DNA from 3 places in the Companilactobacillus muriivasis genome. Region 3 is predicted to be linked to each of the others. Evidence: predicted binding sites of a transcription regulator. Region 3 holds the regulator's gene; each other region holds the start of a gene.
The links. The regulator HrcA, encoded in region 3, represses chaperone genes, less so after heat shock. The targets are predictions, from matches to a motif close to TTAGCACTCNNNNNNNNNGAGTGCTAA.
Positions count from the first base shown of each region.

Region 1: clpP (ATP-dependent Clp endopeptidase proteolytic subunit ClpP) is a predicted target of HrcA. The motif match lies at 3,882-3,908, and genes of this name have one in related genera.
Region 2: AAA923_RS09125 (ATP-dependent Clp protease ATP-binding subunit) is a predicted target of HrcA. The motif match lies at 2,517-2,543, and genes of this name have one in related genera.

Region 1 covers NZ_BTTQ01000007.1:32,948-38,845, forward strand. Annotated here, with positions in the region: gene mdcA (malonate decarboxylase subunit alpha) at 1-657, opposite strand, end outside; gene AAA923_RS08605 (ACP S-malonyltransferase) at 650-1,558, opposite strand; gene AAA923_RS08610 (LysR family transcriptional regulator) at 1,686-2,561, shown strand; gene AAA923_RS08615 (acyltransferase) at 2,648-3,775, shown strand; gene clpP (ATP-dependent Clp endopeptidase proteolytic subunit ClpP) at 3,931-4,518, shown strand; gene AAA923_RS08625 (ABC transporter permease) at 4,775-5,551, opposite strand; gene AAA923_RS08630 (ATP-binding cassette domain-containing protein) at 5,572-5,898, opposite strand, start outside.
Region 2 covers NZ_BTTQ01000007.1:154,614-160,511, reverse strand. Annotated here, with positions in the region: gene AAA923_RS09125 (ATP-dependent Clp protease ATP-binding subunit) at 268-2,469, opposite strand; gene AAA923_RS09120 (phosphocarrier protein HPr) at 2,797-3,063, shown strand; gene ptsP (phosphoenolpyruvate--protein phosphotransferase) at 3,063-4,784, shown strand; gene AAA923_RS09110 (Tim44 domain-containing protein) at 5,054-5,758, shown strand; gene AAA923_RS09105 (hypothetical protein) at 5,793-5,898, shown strand, end outside.
Region 3 covers NZ_BTTQ01000001.1:282,339-288,236, reverse strand. Annotated here, with positions in the region: gene dnaK (molecular chaperone DnaK) at 1-1,364, opposite strand, end outside; gene grpE (nucleotide exchange factor GrpE) at 1,411-1,974, opposite strand; gene hrcA (heat-inducible transcriptional repressor HrcA) at 1,993-3,039, opposite strand; gene AAA923_RS01470 (hypothetical protein) at 3,217-3,732, shown strand; gene ribF (riboflavin biosynthesis protein RibF) at 3,791-4,723, opposite strand; gene truB (tRNA pseudouridine(55) synthase TruB) at 4,782-5,690, opposite strand.

The DNA of each region.
Region 1 (5,898 bases), on a different contig from region 3:
TGTGAATAGTGGTTCTAGTTGATATGGTTGGTCGGCTTGAATAACAACATCGACCCAGTCACCAGGAATATCAACACGTGGAACTTTATCAACTATTTCATTAGCTTGAACAATAACGATTCCGTCTTTGAAAGCAGCTGATTCAACGATTACAGGTGTCTCTTCTGTGTTAGCACCAGTGTACAAGTTACCGTCATGATCAACTTTATCGGCAGCAACTAGGACGACATTAGGAATCAAGTCAACGTATAGACGTGCATACAATTCAAGATATGTATGAATATCACCAACGGTCATTGTTCCATCAGCAATCATTTGTGAGATACGAGTACTTTGTGGTCCGGCAAATGAAAAGTCCAACTTGCTAGCAATACCTGTTTCGAAAATATCCAAATGTTCTGGTCTTGAAACAGATGACATAATCATGTGTAGGTCATGAACTTTTTCTGGATCAACCGAAGCTAATACTTTTGACAAGAAACTAGCTTGCTTTTGGTTATCTCCCTCCAAGACAACTTTGTCGCCGGGGTTAATTAAGTCCTCCAACAATTCCTTTGCGTTTTCAGTTTGTACAAACTTACCATCCATCATTGGTGCAACTTTTTCTAACTTAGCGTTTTTGGCATCACGATGTGTAGTCCAACTTCTTTTAGTCATTTATTTTCCTCCATTTTTTTAATAGAAATTCAGTATCATCAATTCCCATTTCACTCATGGTAATATTTCTCAGATCAGGCAATTTAGAATGAACCAACTTGGTGAATGCATGCCCGGGCATCACTTCAACCGTTGTATCAATACCCAATTCACTAGCAACACTCATCATCGTGTCCCAATAAACCGGATAAATCAGATTGTTGATCATGTCCTTTTTGACCTCATCTACTGTGTGAACGGCATGACCGTTGTAATTAGTTAGATAAGTACAATTGGGACGTTTCAATTCGACTGTCTTGAATGCTTCTTGCAAAGCATCAGCAGCTGATTGCATCAACGGTGAATGTGATGGATTCGGTACCTTCAAGATAAGTGCCTTTTGAGCACCATTGCCTTTTGCTAAAGCCAAAACTTTCTTGATACCATCTAACGAGCCAGACAATGCTGTCTGTAACTCTGAATTTTGATTTGAAACATAAACATCAGTTGCATCAACCTTTTCAACTAATGCAGTAACTTCTTTACGAGTCAATCCAACGATTGCTCCCATGCCATATCCAACCGGATAAGCTTCCTTCATCTTGGTTGAACGAAGAAAGACAATCTTAATTGCATCTTCTTCAGTCAAAACTCCAGCAGCAACTGCGGCACCAAACACTCCTAAAGAATGTCCAGCAACAACATCAGGCTTTTCATCAATACTGTGTAACTGTCTAATGTTAAATAATTGTAAAATCAAAATTCCTAATTGAATCTGTATGGAATCTTTGTAGGCCTCTTCATCATCGGTCAACTCAACCCCAGTCAAATCTTTAACTTTAGTTTTTAAATCCTGTGGTACGTTATCCAACATCCCCGAACGTTGTCCACCTTGTCCTGGGAATATCCATAAAGTACGCATACATTCACCTCCAAATCATCCTTATTTGCTGATCTCACATTTCCTAGTATAAAAGCGTAATCATAACGTGTATAATACATAAATTGAATGATACATAACTAAATGGTTATGAATGGAGGATATTGGGATGAATTTAACGCAATTAAAATGCTTTGCAGTCGTTGCGAATCAAGAAAGTATTACCAAAGCTGCTGAAATACTCTATATTTCACAACCAGCTGTCAGTAAAACTATCAAACAATTGGAAGACGAACTACAGGTTCAATTGTTCGATCGAACTGGTAGAACTCTAAAACTAAATCGTGCTGGTAGATTATTCTTTAGCTATGTTAATGATAGTTTGAAAGAATTGGATCGTGGTGTTAATGCTGTTCAAGGCGGGGTTGATAATTCCGATCAACCTATTTCAATCTTGTTGGAAGTGGCATCTCCTTTTATTCCCAGTATTGTTACCAATATCAAAGATAGGTTTCCAAATGTTAGGCTAAGTCTGGCACAGCATACGATCAGAGAAGCTGACTTTAAACAATTCGACTTTATCGTTACCAGTCATCCACTCAAGGATCTGACAAATGTTCCTGTATTAAAAGAAGAAATCTTCGTTGGTTGGAATTCAAAATTTGGTTATTCCAAGAAATTTATTAATCCAAAGGAAATTAAAAACGAAAAATTTGTCGGTCTGACTAAAAATAATCCTTTACGAAATACCATTGACCGTTATTTCAACGAACGAGGAATCTCTTTAAATTACATGTATGAAACTGACGATCCAGCAACTATTCGTGGTCTTATTGAAGCTGGTATTGGATTAAGTTTCATCCCTTCAGTAACCTGGCAAACTATTGATGAGCAAGTTCAACTAGCTAGATTGACTCCCGAACCGTTGCAGAGAACGATTTTTCTGTGCTCACCTGCTAGCAATTTGACCAACATTCAACGCGAAATCAGTAATGAATTAATCAAATTATTTTTGAGTTTCCAACGTTCGGAATTAAAAATTTGAGTTGCAATTTATTTTGGAAGCGATTATATTAACTTCTAAGAAGTCCTTTTGTTGATCTCACAATCAAACAAAAGGGGAAATGACTAATGAATTCAAGATTAGACAATACAAGACCCGCTGATATCGGGGACTACATGAAAGTCTTCGCTTGTACTGCCGTTATGATGCAGACTGTTCTTGGTGTCGTTCTAGGCACTAATCCACCAGACAACGCCCAAACATTTATTGGGATTGTTTATAATCTAGTTAAATTCACAGCTCCAGCCTTTATTTTTGGTATTTTATACACAACTACCAGAACTACCGGCAACAACAGCTGGAATAACTACGGTGGATATATGAAGAAACAATGGTCTGCTCTTTTTGTACCTACAATTTGGTGGACACTGGCGTATTTACTAATATTTCCAGACGTTCAACAAGTAAACCAATTTAATAGTGTCGGCAGTTTCTTATGGAACTTTATAAATGGTAATGCTGCACCGCACCTGTGGTATAACACTATGATGCTTCAATTTATCATTTTAATGCCATTCTTCTGGGCACTCGGACATTGGGTCAAGAAAAGTACTACTAATGCTATCTGGGCAATTGCTTTGACAGTTGTCGGCTATGCGGCATGGCTATACTTCTACGATGCCAACGTATTCCACGGACCCCAAGCTACTAACTGGTACCTATTAGATAGACTATTTGTTAGTTTCGTTATTTATGGAATATTTGGTGTTATCGCTTGGGTATATCGTGAAAAATTTGAAACAATTATTAGAAAGACTTGGATTTTCCTAGCTGTAGCAATCATTGCCGTTTATTATTGGACAAACAGTGAACTATCAGCTTATGGATTCCCTGTTCAATTGACTAATGCTCCTTACTACAAGCCATCAATGACTTTGTATGCATTATTAGTCATTAGTTTAGTTGCCGCATTATCAATGTATCATTTGCGCAACAACTCCAAGGCTCTACCTGTATTTCACTTCTTAGCTGTCTATGCTTACCGTGCATACCTATCAAACGTTTTCTGGTTCCAGATCATCTGGAGAATCTTCGGCCACAATTTGGCTTTGGCTCATCCAATCGTTGCCATTGTCGTTTGTTACTTGATTACATGGTGTCTAGCATTCACATCTGCTTACACATTCCACATTATCTGGTCACGTGTAAAATCAGGCTTTAATTCCAAAGAAGTCTCAGAGCAAGTCAAACAATGATTAAAAAAATGGGATTTGTGCGATAATGAAAAAGTTATCGTACAAATCCTAATTTTTTTTATATTTTGAGGTTTGTTTGTTGACCCACAAATCATATTATGCTAAATTAGCACTGTGCTATTAAGAGTGCTAATTAAAAACAGGAGGCATTTTAAATGTTAGTTCCTACAGTTATTGAACAAAGCTCACGTGGCGAACGTGCCTATGATATTTACTCAAGATTATTAAAAGATAGAATCATCATGCTATCTGGTGAGGTTAACAGCCAAATGGCTAATACAGTCATTGCTGAACTTCTATTCCTAGATGCTCAAGATTCTGACAAGGATATTTCAATGTACATCAACTCACCCGGTGGTTCAGTTACCGACGGTTTAGCCATTGTTGATACAATGAACTTTGTTAAATCTGATGTTCAAACTATCGCTACAGGATTAGCTGCATCAATGGGATCAGTTATCTTGTCATCAGGTACAAAGGGCAAACGTTTTGCACTTCCAAACTCAACTGTTCTTATTCACCAACCATTAGGTGGCGCACAAGGTCAACAGACTGAAATTGAAATTGCTGCTCAAGAAATTTTGAAGACAAGAAAGAGATTGAACCACATGTTGGCTGATAATTCTGGCCAAACATTCGAAAAACTTCAAAAGGATACTGATCGTGATAACTACATGACAGCCCAAGAAGCTAAAGACTATGGTTTGATTGATGATATTATGACAAACAAAGCTGACAAGTAGAAATAAGAGAGTGGAGAGCGACCGCTTAGATTTCGAGCATTTGCCTAGACTCACGAATTATTTGCGCCTTATGCAAATAGTTTGGGAGTCGTAGCAAAGCACAGAAATCTGTCGCTTGTAACTCGTTTCCAGAATTACTTTTAGTTAAAAAACATGATTTCGATAAAATTATCGAGATCATGTTTTTTTGTTTACCCTGAAGAAACAAAAAAGCTATCATATACAGATTTCATTATAATCTGCATATGATAGCTTTTTAATTATTACGGTTATATGCCCAAACTGTTAATGGAGCGAATACAACTACAATCATAATTCCGAAAAATAATACTAAGAATGCTTCATTTGTCCATCGACCCGTTGCCAAAATTTGTCTGATAGCAATGATCACATAAGTAATTGGATTCATATATGCGATGACTTGCATAGTTTTTGACAATGTGTGAATTGGAATAAATGCATTTGATAAAAATGATAAAGTCAACATAATCATAAGAGAAAAACTTTCAACTGTTGTAGCACTCTTAGCTAACATCCCTAGTAGTGCAAAGATCCAAGACAGTGCCCAACCGATAAAGATAGCAAGTAATCCACTGACAACAATTCCGCCGAGACCTGCTGCTGGACGCCATCCCATGATGTATCCGGTTGTTAATGAAGTTATTGTAGCAATCGTCAAGCGCAAAATATCAGCGAAAAGCTGACCTGCTAACGGTGCAATATGTGCCATTGGCAATGATTTAAAACGATCATATACTCCTGAATCCAAATCTTCTCTAATTTGTGAACCAGAACCTGATGAAGCTGATAGCATTGTTTGAATCAAAATTCCGGGAACAATTGTTGGTAAATAATTTTTAACGTTACCAGCGATGGCACCCCCAAATAAGTAACCGAACATCAACATAAACATGACTGGTTGAATAATAACATCCATCATTCTATCTGGGTTGTGAATTGTCTTTAATAAATTACGGTAAGCCATTGTTGCAGTATTCATAATTAAATTTCCACGGTGTGTTTGTACGTCCATAATAAAAGCCTCTATCCTTTTTAATTTTTACCAACGGTTAAACTCATAAATACGTCATCCAAAGATGGCTCTTGAACTGTTAGGTCGGTGATTGAAATTTTATCCTGTTGTAAAGTTGCCAATAATTTTGATAATTGTTCAACTCCAGCTAAATTGGTACTCAAGCGTTGCCCTGCCAGATGAACGGTTGCGCCTAATTTATCGGTAACTAATTTAACGGTTGAATCAACTTGCTGATCATCACTCACAGTAAAACTTAAATTAGTTCCACCAATCTGCTGCTTGAGTTCTGAAGGTGTCCCAATCTTAACCAGTTTTCCATGATCAATAACTGCTATTCTATCTGC
Region 2 (5,898 bases), on a different contig from region 3:
TAAATAAGTCGGAAGAGATGAGAGCAATCACCAACTGTGGGTGTGGCGTTATGGCTTCAGCCATTACACCACCGGGCGAGTTTGGAGACTTACCAGTCTTTGGTAAGGCTTCAAACCGAGGTCTGAGACCTTGGCTCAGGCCAGTCCGCACAGCAGGTGATTGCTCTCATCTCTGGAGACGGCAAAACAACAAAAAAGCTCGACCAAAAATCCCTCAGGATTTGATCGAGCTTTTATCTTCAGCACCACTAAATTTGGTAGTTTTAACTACTCTTCAGTATCAGGTGCACTATACTTAGAAATTTTAATTTCATCTTTATCGAGATGTGCTTCTAGTTGCTTATCCTTAGCATGATCCAAGTAATAGTCAGCAACTTTATCTTCAATTTGTTCTTCAATCACACGACGGAGTGGACGAGCACCCATCTTTGGATTGTAGCCCAAATCGACTAATTTATTCTTGGCATCCTTTGTTACATGAATGCTCAAGCCTTGATCAGCAATCATCTTGTTAGTGTCAGCCAACATGAGATCGACAATCTTTAATAGGTTATCTTTTGTTAGTGAATTGAATTCAACGATACCATCGAATCTGTTCAAGAACTCTGGTTTGAAGAATTCTGACAAACGATTCATGACTGAGTTAGTTGTACCAGCTGATTCAGCACCGAATCCGACATTTGCTTCTTGCATGCCTTGTCCAGCGTTGGAAGTCATGATGATGATAGTATCCTTGAAACTAACAGTTCTACCTTGAGAGTCCGTCAAACGGCCATCATCGAGAATCTGCAAGAACATATGCATAACATCTGGGTGAGCCTTTTCAATTTCATCTAGCAAAATCAAACTGTATGGATTACGACGAACTTTTTCAGTCAATTGACCGGCTTCTTCGTAACCAACATACCCTGGAGGCGAACCGATTAACTTAGAAACTGAATGTTTCTCCATGTATTCAGACATATCGAAACGAATCATTGAATCCTCGGAACCGAATAGTTCGCGGGCAAGTTGTTTAGCAAGTTCAGTCTTACCAACACCAGTAGGTCCTACGAATAGGAAGGAACCGATTGGACGACCTGACTTGTTAAAGCCGACTCTGTTACGACGAATAGCTTTGGCAACGTCAGCAACGGCCTTGTCTTGACCAATAATGTGACTCTTCAAATCTGGTTCCAAATTCTTCAATTGAGATTGTTCATTAGATTGAAGTTCACCAACTGGAATGTTAGTTTTCTCTTCAATAATCTTTTCAATCTCTTTATCAGTAACGATATTTTGACCAGCAGGTTCATCTTTATTGCTGTTCTTCATATCTTGGAACTTAGAAACTTGATCACGATAGTAGGCAGCTTTTTCGTAATCTTCATTACGAAGGGCAGCTTGCTTTTGGACTTCAGCGTCTGAAATCTTGTTATCTAAGTCTTCCATATCGACATGGTTGATTTGCAAGTTCTTCTTTGAACCAGCTTCATCAATCAAATCAATAGCCTTGTCAGGCAAGAATCTGTCTTGAATGTAACGAGCTGATAATTCAGCTGCTGCTGTAATAGCTTCATTAGAATATTTTACATGGTGATAATCTTCATATTTAGGTTGAAGGCCCTTTAGGATTTGAACAGTTTCGTCAACCGTAGGCTCGTTAACTTGGACGGGTTGGAGACGACGTTCCAAAGCTGAATCCTTTTCAATTGTACGATATTCATTTAAAGTAGTTGCACCGACAAGTTGAAGTTCGCCACGGGCTAGGGCAGGTTTCAAAACGTTACCCGCATCCATGCCGCCTTCAGCATTACCGGCGCCAACAATTTCATGAATTTCATCAATAAATAGGATGATATCAGTTTGTTTTTGTAATTCGTTGATCAATTGTTGCATTCTTTGCTCGAATTGACCACGAACGCCAGTGCCTTGAACAAGTGAGACAACATCAAGTCTTACGACTCGTTTGTGTTGCAACTTTTCAGGGACATCGCCGTCGACAATCTTTTGTGCAAGACCTTCGACAACGGCTGTTTTACCAACACCTGCTTCACCAATTAAGACAGGGTTGTTTTTAGTTCTTCTATTTAAAATTTCAATTACTCGACTGATTTCCTTGTCACGACCAATTACAGGGTCGATTTGTCCTTTTTTAGCAAGGGCAGTAAGATCGACACCATATTGATCTAAGACTCCATTCCCACGAGGTTTACGGCCATTATTACCGCCGCCATTGCCTGTTTGAGTTTGAGGACCTTGTTGCTCGAAAGCATCAGGTTGTTGTGCGCCATTCAAAGCGTTGAACAAGTCTTCGAAACTAGAAAATCCACCGTTTGGATTTTGTGCCATATTATTCATACCTTCGTTAGCTTGATTTCTTAACTTTTGATAACAGTCTTGGCAGAGATTGATTTCCGTCCGTTGACCATTAACACTCGTATATAGATGAATTGTTGCTTCATTTTTATGACAATTCTGACATAACATTCGCACCCCACCTTTCCTTTATCAAAGGATACAACGGTAGTATATAATTAGCACTCGAGTAATGCAAGTGCTAAGTCTTGGATTTTTTTAAAAATTATTAAGTTAATAGTAGAAAATAAATTTTTTTCAAATTTATGTGAAAAAGGATGATAATATAAACGCTTTCAGGCTCTAGTGTTGTAAGCGTTAAACGTCTTATCACACTTGACTTATCTCAAGGTTTTTTATGCAAAGCCCTTGTGAAAATTTGAAGATAATGGTAAATTAATTAGTGAATATTTGTAGTACAGCTACAGAATTTTATAATTATATGGTGAGGTATTTATTATGGAAAAGAAAGAATTTCACATTATTGCAGAAACAGGAATCCACGCACGTCCAGCTACTATGTTGGTACAAGCCGCAAGTAAATTTAGCTCAGATATCAATATCGAATTCTCAGGTAAATCAGTAAACTTGAAGTCAATCATGGGTGTTATGTCACTCGGTGTTGGCCAAGGTGCTGACGTTACAATTACAGCTGATGGTGACGATGCTGCTGATGCAGTTGCTGCTATTGCTGATACTATGACAAAAGAAGGTTTGGCAGAATAATGGTTAAAACTATTAAGGGAATTGCAGCCAGTGATGGTATCGCTACTGCTGAAGCATACCTTTTAGTTCAACCAGATTTGTCTTTCACAAAGAAAAGTATTTCAGATGCTGATGCAGAAGTCAGTCGTCTTAAGGATGCTATTTCAACATCAGATGATGAACTAACTAAGATCAGAGATATCGCTAAGGAATCTCTAGGTGAAGAAGAAGCTCAAGTCTTTGATGCTCACAAGATGATTTTGGCTGATCCAGAATTTACAGGTGCAGTTGAACAAGAAGTTAAAGATAAGAATGTTAACGCTGAACAAGCATTGCACGATATCTCAGAAAACTTCATTGCCATTTTTGAAGGAATGACAGACAACCCATACATGCAAGAGAGAGCAGCCGATGTACGTGATGTTACAAAACGTGTTATGGCCCACTTGCTTGGCGTATCACTTCCAAACCCAGCATTAATCGACCACGATGTCGTTATTGTTGCGCACGATTTGACACCAAGTGACACAGCTCAATTGAACAGTTATGTTAAGGGATTTGTTACTGATATCGGTGGTCGTACAGCCCACTCAGCTATTATGGCACGTTCTCTAGAACTACCAGCTGTTGTTGGTACTGATACAATTACAACCGATGTTAAAGAAGGACAAACAGTTATCGTTGATGGTTTAAACGGTGCTGCTATCGTTGATCCTTCTGAAGATGACATCAAGCATTACAACGAATTAGCTAAGAATTTTGCTGACGAAAAAGCAGAATGGGAAAAATTAAAGAACGAACCTTCAGTTACTGCTGATGGCAAGCACTTTGATATTGCAGCTAATATCGGTACACCTGATGATCTCCAAGGTGTTCTTGATAATGGTGCCGAAGGTGTTGGTTTGTACCGTACAGAATTCTTGTACATGCAATCAGAAAGCCTTCCAACCGAAGAAGATCAATTCAAGGCCTACAAGAAGGTTCTTGAAGGTATGAAAGGTAAGCCAGTCGTTGTCCGTACTATGGATATCGGTGGTGACAAGCATTTGCCATACTTACCACTTCCTGAAGAAATGAACCCATTCTTGGGCTACCGTGCTATCCGTATCAGTTTGGATAGACAAGAAATCTTCAGAACTCAACTAAGAGCTTTGCTACGTGCATCAGCTTTTGGTAACTTACGTATCATGTTCCCAATGATCGGTACTTTGCAAGAATTTAGAGATGCTAAGAAGGTCTTTGAAGAAGAAAAGACTAAGTTAGTTAAAGACGGTGTTAAGGTTTCTGACGACATTCAATTAGGAATGATGATGGAAGTTCCAGCCGCTGCTGTTCTTGCAGACCAATTTGCTAAAGAAGTTGACTTCTTCAGTATTGGTACTAACGATTTGATTCAATACACTATGGCTGCTGATCGTGGTAATGAACATGTTTCATACCTATACCAACCATATAACCCTTCAATCTTGAGATTGATCAAGCACGTTATTGAATCAGCTCATAAAGAAGGCAAATGGGCCGGCATGTGTGGTGAAGCCGCAGGTGACAACACTATGCTTCCATTGCTATTGAGCATGGGTCTAGATGAATACTCAATGAGTGCTACATCAGTACTTCGTGTAAGAAGTTTGATGAAGAAGTTGAGTACTAAGAATCTTGCTACATTGGCTGATCGTGCTGTTAACGAATCAATTACTAATGAAGATAACAAGAAGCTTGTTGAAGAATACTTGAACAAGTAATAATTTTTAAAGAGATTCTGCAGAGATGTAGGTCTCTTTTTTTTATGCCGCCAGAGAGTGCAAGTGTCAATTGGGTATAATGTATACTTCTGATTGTTTAGTCTGTGTTATATTTAAAATTCGGAAAAGACCCGCAACTTTTTTTGCAGGCCTTTTTGAGACGCTTAATTTTAAAATGATTATTTAATTGCTTTTAATTCCAACTAAAATTTTTAGTTTGCTGTACAGTAAATTAAAGAGCAACTTTTATATAGATTGAGGACTGAAATTTGAAAAAAATGACACTTATTATGGCAATTATGAGCTTATCATTTCTATTTATCATGACTCCCACGACGACATTTGCTCGGGCCGGCGGAAGTATGGGTGGCAGCTCTACAGGAAGCAGTAGTACTAGCAGCAATTCAAGCGACAACTATGACAATTATCGCGGATACCGTGGTTACGGTGGTTATGGGAGAAATCGTTTCTCATTAGTGGATGCCGCTTTAATTGGATTTTCAGGACTTTCTTTTTTTCATTTTTACAGGCGTAATCGTCGAGAAAATTATAAAATTCCTGAAACATATGATGCACTTACACCAGAATTGAATACTCACTTTGAACCCTTTTTCTATAAGGTAGAGGATGCCTGGACTAAAAATGATTTGGAAACTTTGAAAACATTGATGTCACCGTATTATTACGCGAAACAAAAGAGAATTATCAATGGATATATTCGTGGTCATAAAATAGATTGCCTTGATGGATTGGTAATAATTGAATTGGAACAAGTCGTTACATCATCGGATGAAAAAGTTCAGGTTATTGTGACAGCCCAGGCACGGGACTATTTTCAGTATGATAATAAGCCCGAAAGTTATAATCAGCAGATTCAGGAAGATACAAATATCGAACGTTTTAAAGAAATTTGGACGTTAGTATGGAAAGATGAAACTAACTTGCAACTTTGCAATATTAAAACAATTGGTTGATTTAATAAAGTAGGAATTCAAGGGGGGGAAAAGTATGACTATTTTTAAGATTATTGTTGGCAGTTTATTAGTGATTATTGCTATTCCGATGTATATTATCGGATTTAGAAGAAATCGTAAGTCTAATAAGTTGCGTAAAA
Region 3 (5,898 bases):
ACAATACCGTTCTTATCGATATCGAATGTAACTTGGATTTGTGGTACGCCACGAGGTGCAGCAGGAATATCAGTCAATTGGAAACGACCTAAAGTCTTGTTATCAGCAGCCATTGGACGTTCACCTTGTAAGACGTGAATATCAACAGCGTTTTGGTTATCAGCAGCAGTTGAGAATACTTGTGACTTGCTTGTTGGGATAGTTGTATTTCTATCGATCAACTTAGTGAAGACACCACCCATTGTTTCGATACCAAGTGATAGAGGTGTAACATCAAGTAAAACAACATCCTTAACATCACCAGAGATAACACCACCTTGAATAGCAGCACCTAAAGCAACAGCTTCGTCAGGGTTGATTGAGTGATCTGGTGCTTTACCAGTCCACTTAGCAACTGAATCTTGAACAGCAGGAATACGTGTTGAACCACCATTTAAGATAACTTTGTCAATGTCAGAATTTGTTAAGTTAGCATCCTTCAATGCGTTGTCAACAGGAATCTTTGTTCTTTCAACAAGGTCTGATGTCAATTCATCGAATTTAGCACGTGTCAAAGTTTCTTCCAAGTGAAGTGGGCCATTGGCACCTGATGAAATAAATGGAAGACTGATTGATGTTTGAGCAACACCTGATAAGTCTTTCTTAGCCTTTTCAGCGGCATCCTTCAAACGTTGTAAAGCCATCTTGTCTTGACTCAAATCAACGCCATTCTTAGCCTTGAATTGTTCAACTAACCAATCGATGATCTTTTGGTCAAAGTCATCACCACCAAGATGTGTATCACCATTTGTTGAAAGTACTTCGAAGACGCCATCGCCCAATTGAAGTACAGAAACATCAAATGTACCACCACCAAGGTCATAAACAAGGACTTTTTCGTCACCCTTATCATTATCTAGACCATAAGCAAGTGCTGAAGCTGTTGGTTCGTTAACGATACGTTGAACGTTCAAACCAGCAATTTTACCAGCATCTTTAGTAGCTTGTCTTTGTGAATCGTTGAAGTATGCAGGAACTGTGATAACAGCATCTGTAACTTTTTCACCTAAGTAGTCTTCTGAGAACTTCTTGATGTGTTGCAAAATGAATGCTGAAATTTCTTGTGGTGTGTATGACTTGCCGGCTACAGTAACTTTGTAACCTGCTTCACCCATGTGACGCTTGATTGATGAAACTGTATCTGGGTTAGTGATTGCTTGTCTCTTTGCAACTTCACCAACTTGAATTTCACCATCTTTAAAAGCAACAACTGAAGGAGTTGTTCTTGCGCCTTCTGGATTAGTAATAATCTTTGGAGAGCCACCTTCAAGAACGGCTACAGCAGAGTTTGTAGTACCCAAATCAATACCAATAACTTTAGACATAAACCTAAACCTCTTTTATTTTTTATATTTATTAATTTATTTTACTTTATTGTGCAACAACAACCATTGCTGGACGAAGTACACGATCTTCAAGTTTGTAACCCTTTTGAAGAACTTGTACAACTGTATCCTTAGCATGCTTATCATCGGCTGGAACAGTTTGAACGGCTTGACTAAATGTTGGATCAAACTTTTCACCAACATTGTCAATCGCTGTCACATGATTATTTTCAAATGCTTTAACCATGTGTTGTTGAACCATTTCAATACCTTTTTTAAGTTGTTTGCTGGCATCATCGTCAGCTTCAACACTCAAAGCACGTTCAAGATTATCCAAAACAGGTAGAATTTCAGTCGCCAATTTTTGACCGTCATATTTAAGGATGTCAGCGACTTCCTTGCTATGACGCTTATTCATATTTTGCATTTCTGCTTGGCTTCTTAAAAGATTATCTTCTAAGTCGGAATTCTTTTTCTTCAAATCCGCAATTTCTTTATCTTTGGGATCGATTTTTTCAGCCTGTTTTGTTTTAGCTGATTTTTCATCAGTCTTTGGAGCTGCTTCTTTTTTAGAAGTCTTCAAATCCTGGTCTGTTTCTTTATCTGCCATTACTTCCTCCTAAAAATTTCAAGAATCATCATACCTTGAATAATAATCAATTAGTCGTTTGGCTAATTCAACTCTAAATTCTCCGAGCAAACCAATCAATTGTGAATAGTGCATCGTCTGTGGACCAAGCAAGGCAATAACACCCTTACCATGGTTACCGACATCGTAATTCGCAGTGATGATACTGTAATTTTTCAACGCATCACTACCTAATTCACTTCCGAGACGAACACGAATGCCGTCATCAGAAATGCTAGGATCAAGCAGTTTTCTCAAATCAGTACTCTGATTCATAATTGAAAATAGTGATTGAACTTGTGATAAATCATCATTGTTTGCATAATTCAAAAGATTCAATTGTCCGTCGACATAATACTTCTCGGAACCAGCCTTTTTGAAAAGCTGATCCATCATATCCAACAAACCGTCGGATGAGTACATGTACTCGGAAAGAATTGCTGGTACATCGTTGTGCAACATTTGAATAACCTTTGGTAATGGTTGTCCAACTAACTTGTCGTTCACGATGTTAACAATTTTTTCAATTAAAGAAGTATCAAAATCGTCATCTATTGTATAGATATTATTCTCAACATTATTATCGCTTGTAACGATGATTGCCATAAGTTGATGTGGGTTCAAAGGAACAATTCTAAAACCTGTTAAAAGGATTGAACTGCTCTCTGGACCTAAAGTGATAGCTGTGTAACTGGTCAGATGAGATAAGATCTTGGCGGATTGTTCAATAATATCATCAATCTGGTGATACGTTTTGCCAAAATCGTCGTCAATTCTCTGCGCAATATCTTGTGGTACGCTCGTAGGCTGTACCAAATGATCAAGATAATAGCGATATCCCATCGCTGAAGGAATTCTACCAGATGAAAGATGGGTTTTCTCGAGATAACCGACTTCCTCTAGCATTGCCATTTCATTTCTGATTGTCGCAGAACTTACATGGAAAGGTAATTCATTCATCAATGTCTTCGAACCAACCGGCTGGCCGGTATCTGTAAATATGCGCACGACTTCTCTCAAGATTGCATCTTGACGTTGTGATAGCATTATACCGTCCTCCTTTTTAGCACTATTCATACCTGAGTGCTAACAATGTAAAATATAACAATCTATCCTATTAGTGTCAAGTATGCACGCTCAATTTTTCTAATTTTTCCGCGATTATTTTAAAATCGGCATTCTATGGTAAGATTTAGGAAAAATCAAATCAATACGAGGTAAATTATGCTCAATCAAATTATTGGTGTGAAATTTCTTGCTTCCAGATCCTACGAAGAACTTCTCGAAAAGCCTTGGGACATTTTAACTTCTGGAGATCAATACAGTTATGTTAGCCGTGGCTTCAAAGTTAACGTTGATGATTTAGTCATTGTTCCTAATTCTGGATACAATGACACGGTCGTTGTTCCTGCTGTTGTTACTGAAGTTGACATCAACGAGCACGCTGACCGTGCTACTCGTCCAATATTGGCAGTTATTACTAAAGAGCAGCTTATGCATCGTGAAGGACAAGCATATGGCGTACACAAGGAACTGACCAACCGTGAGCTTATTTTCAAGCAGTTAAATAAGGAATACGACCAAGCAGTCAGAATGGAACAAATTGAAAAAATGTCCAAAACCAATCCAACAATCGCTGCCCTTTTGAATGAATTAAATAAGCAAGACAAGATTTTAGAAGAACATCGAGCATTACCCAAAACTCAAATTACTCGAGCTATTGATTCCCAATTGTTTTAATTATTTGAATTGAATTAACAAATACCCTGCAGCCAATATTGCGCTACAGGGTATTATTTTACTTTTTTAAGGCTTTAATAGAATTTTTCTTATCGAGTTCCAACTGTTTAACCAAACCATCAGCATCGTCAAATTTAACCTCGCCACGTAAATAGTGAACCCACTCAATAGCGACGTGTTTGCCATAAATGTCTCGATCAAAGTCGAAAATATTAGTTTCAATCGTTACACCAGTATTTTCTTTAAATGTCACATTATAACCAACTGATGTCATTGCATTGTACCAAACACCGTCAATCTTTATTCGTGTGGCATAAACACCAATAGCTGGAATTACTTGTGACCCATCGACTGCAAGGTTGGCTGTAGGATAACCTAGTGTCCGTCCTCTTTGTAAGCCATGAATAACGGTTCCTTGATTTTGATAGGTGTACCCTAAGAATTCATTTGCAGTACCGATATGACCTTGCAAAATAAACTCTTTGATAGCACTTGAGCCAATCTTTTGGCCATCAATCAATTGCTCAGGAACAGTAACTGTTTCAAATCGTCCTTGCGCGTAATTTGGCAAATTCTGCATATTGGCAATATCTTTTTTGCCATAAGTATAGTCAAATCCAGCTACAACAAACTTAGCCTTGAGACCGACCATATACTGATCAACAAAATCTTGCGGCTTTAGGTGAGCAAAATCATCAGTAAAGTGAACAAAAAAAAGGTAATCGACCCCTAATTGTTCTACCAATTCAGCTTTACGTTGCATAGTTGATAAATACTTAAAATTTGTTTCATGTTGATAAATCGTTCTTGGAGAACAGTCAAACGTCATCAAAGTAGCTTTGAGATGATGCTTTTGAGCTAATTCAACACCAGTTTTAATTACTGCCTGATGTCCTAAGTGCACACCATCAAAGAATCCCATTATCAAGACGGTGTCACTTGCTGGGCGTTGTTGTTCCAATAACGGATGTTTAACGTTTATAATCTGCATTTTTTATCTCTTTTATTTATATTAAGTTAACATTAACTGTTTTATAAATTACTAATATTTAGTTATTTTTCAATAACATCAAATCAGGAATCCACATATCTCTTACTTTATCATACTTGTAAAGGGCTTTCGTAACGCCGCCCCTTTGCACACGTAATTGCTTAGTTTTGTCAGAATCAACATTTTCCAAGAATCCCCCGTGCAATACGCGAACTTCCCACTCTTCGTCATTCAATTCATAACTAGGAACATCTGTTAACACATCATCAATTGATCTCAAAAAACTGTAGTCTTCGTTATCCATCATGTCTGATATTTGACCAAGTGTGAAAGTCTCTTCAATAGGAAAACCCGCACTCTTAACACGTGTCAATTGTGACATAAAAGCTGGTAGTCCAAGCATATGACCAAATTCAACTGCTAGTGTTCTAACATAAGTTCCTTTTGAACACTTAACGTGAAATTTGACAGTCTGATAACCAGTTGTCTCGTCAAAAACAGGTTCACCCATAATGTGAAAGTCATAAATATGAATATGTCTTTCTGGACGTTCAACTTCAAGTCCAGCTCGAGCGTATTCATAAAGTTTCTTCCCATTTACTCGAACGGCAGAAAACATTGGTGGAATCTGCGTTAAATCCCCAGTCATCTTTTCAAAAATTGGGTTCAATTCATCTATCGTAAAAGGCTTAGCTAATTTTTGTTCGTCAACAGTCTCCCCTTCACGATCTTCAGTAGTTGTCGACTTGCCTAAGGTTATTTCACCCTCATACTCTTTAGGAGAGCCTGTCAGCGTGTTTACCAGTTTAGTTGCCTGTCCCACACAAATTGGTAAAACCCCATTGACTAGTGGGTCTAGTGTCCCTGTGTGGCCAATTTTTCTTGTATGTAGTATTTTTCTTAGTTTGTAAACATAATCAGAACTAGTTTGTCCGATTTCTTTATTTAATGGAATTACTCCGTCCATAATAATCTCCGTATCTGTGTAATATCATCAATAATTTTACTAGTATTTGGGAGAAAAAGGTAGAGGATTGTGTTATTTGGCGATTGCCGCATGCGGGTGTCAGTGTTGGAGCCCACATGCTAGGTTGATAACCTACTATAAACATTTCATATCCTAAAACATCTTAAATACTTTTACACTCAACTAATAACGATTAATTAGTCGGAAG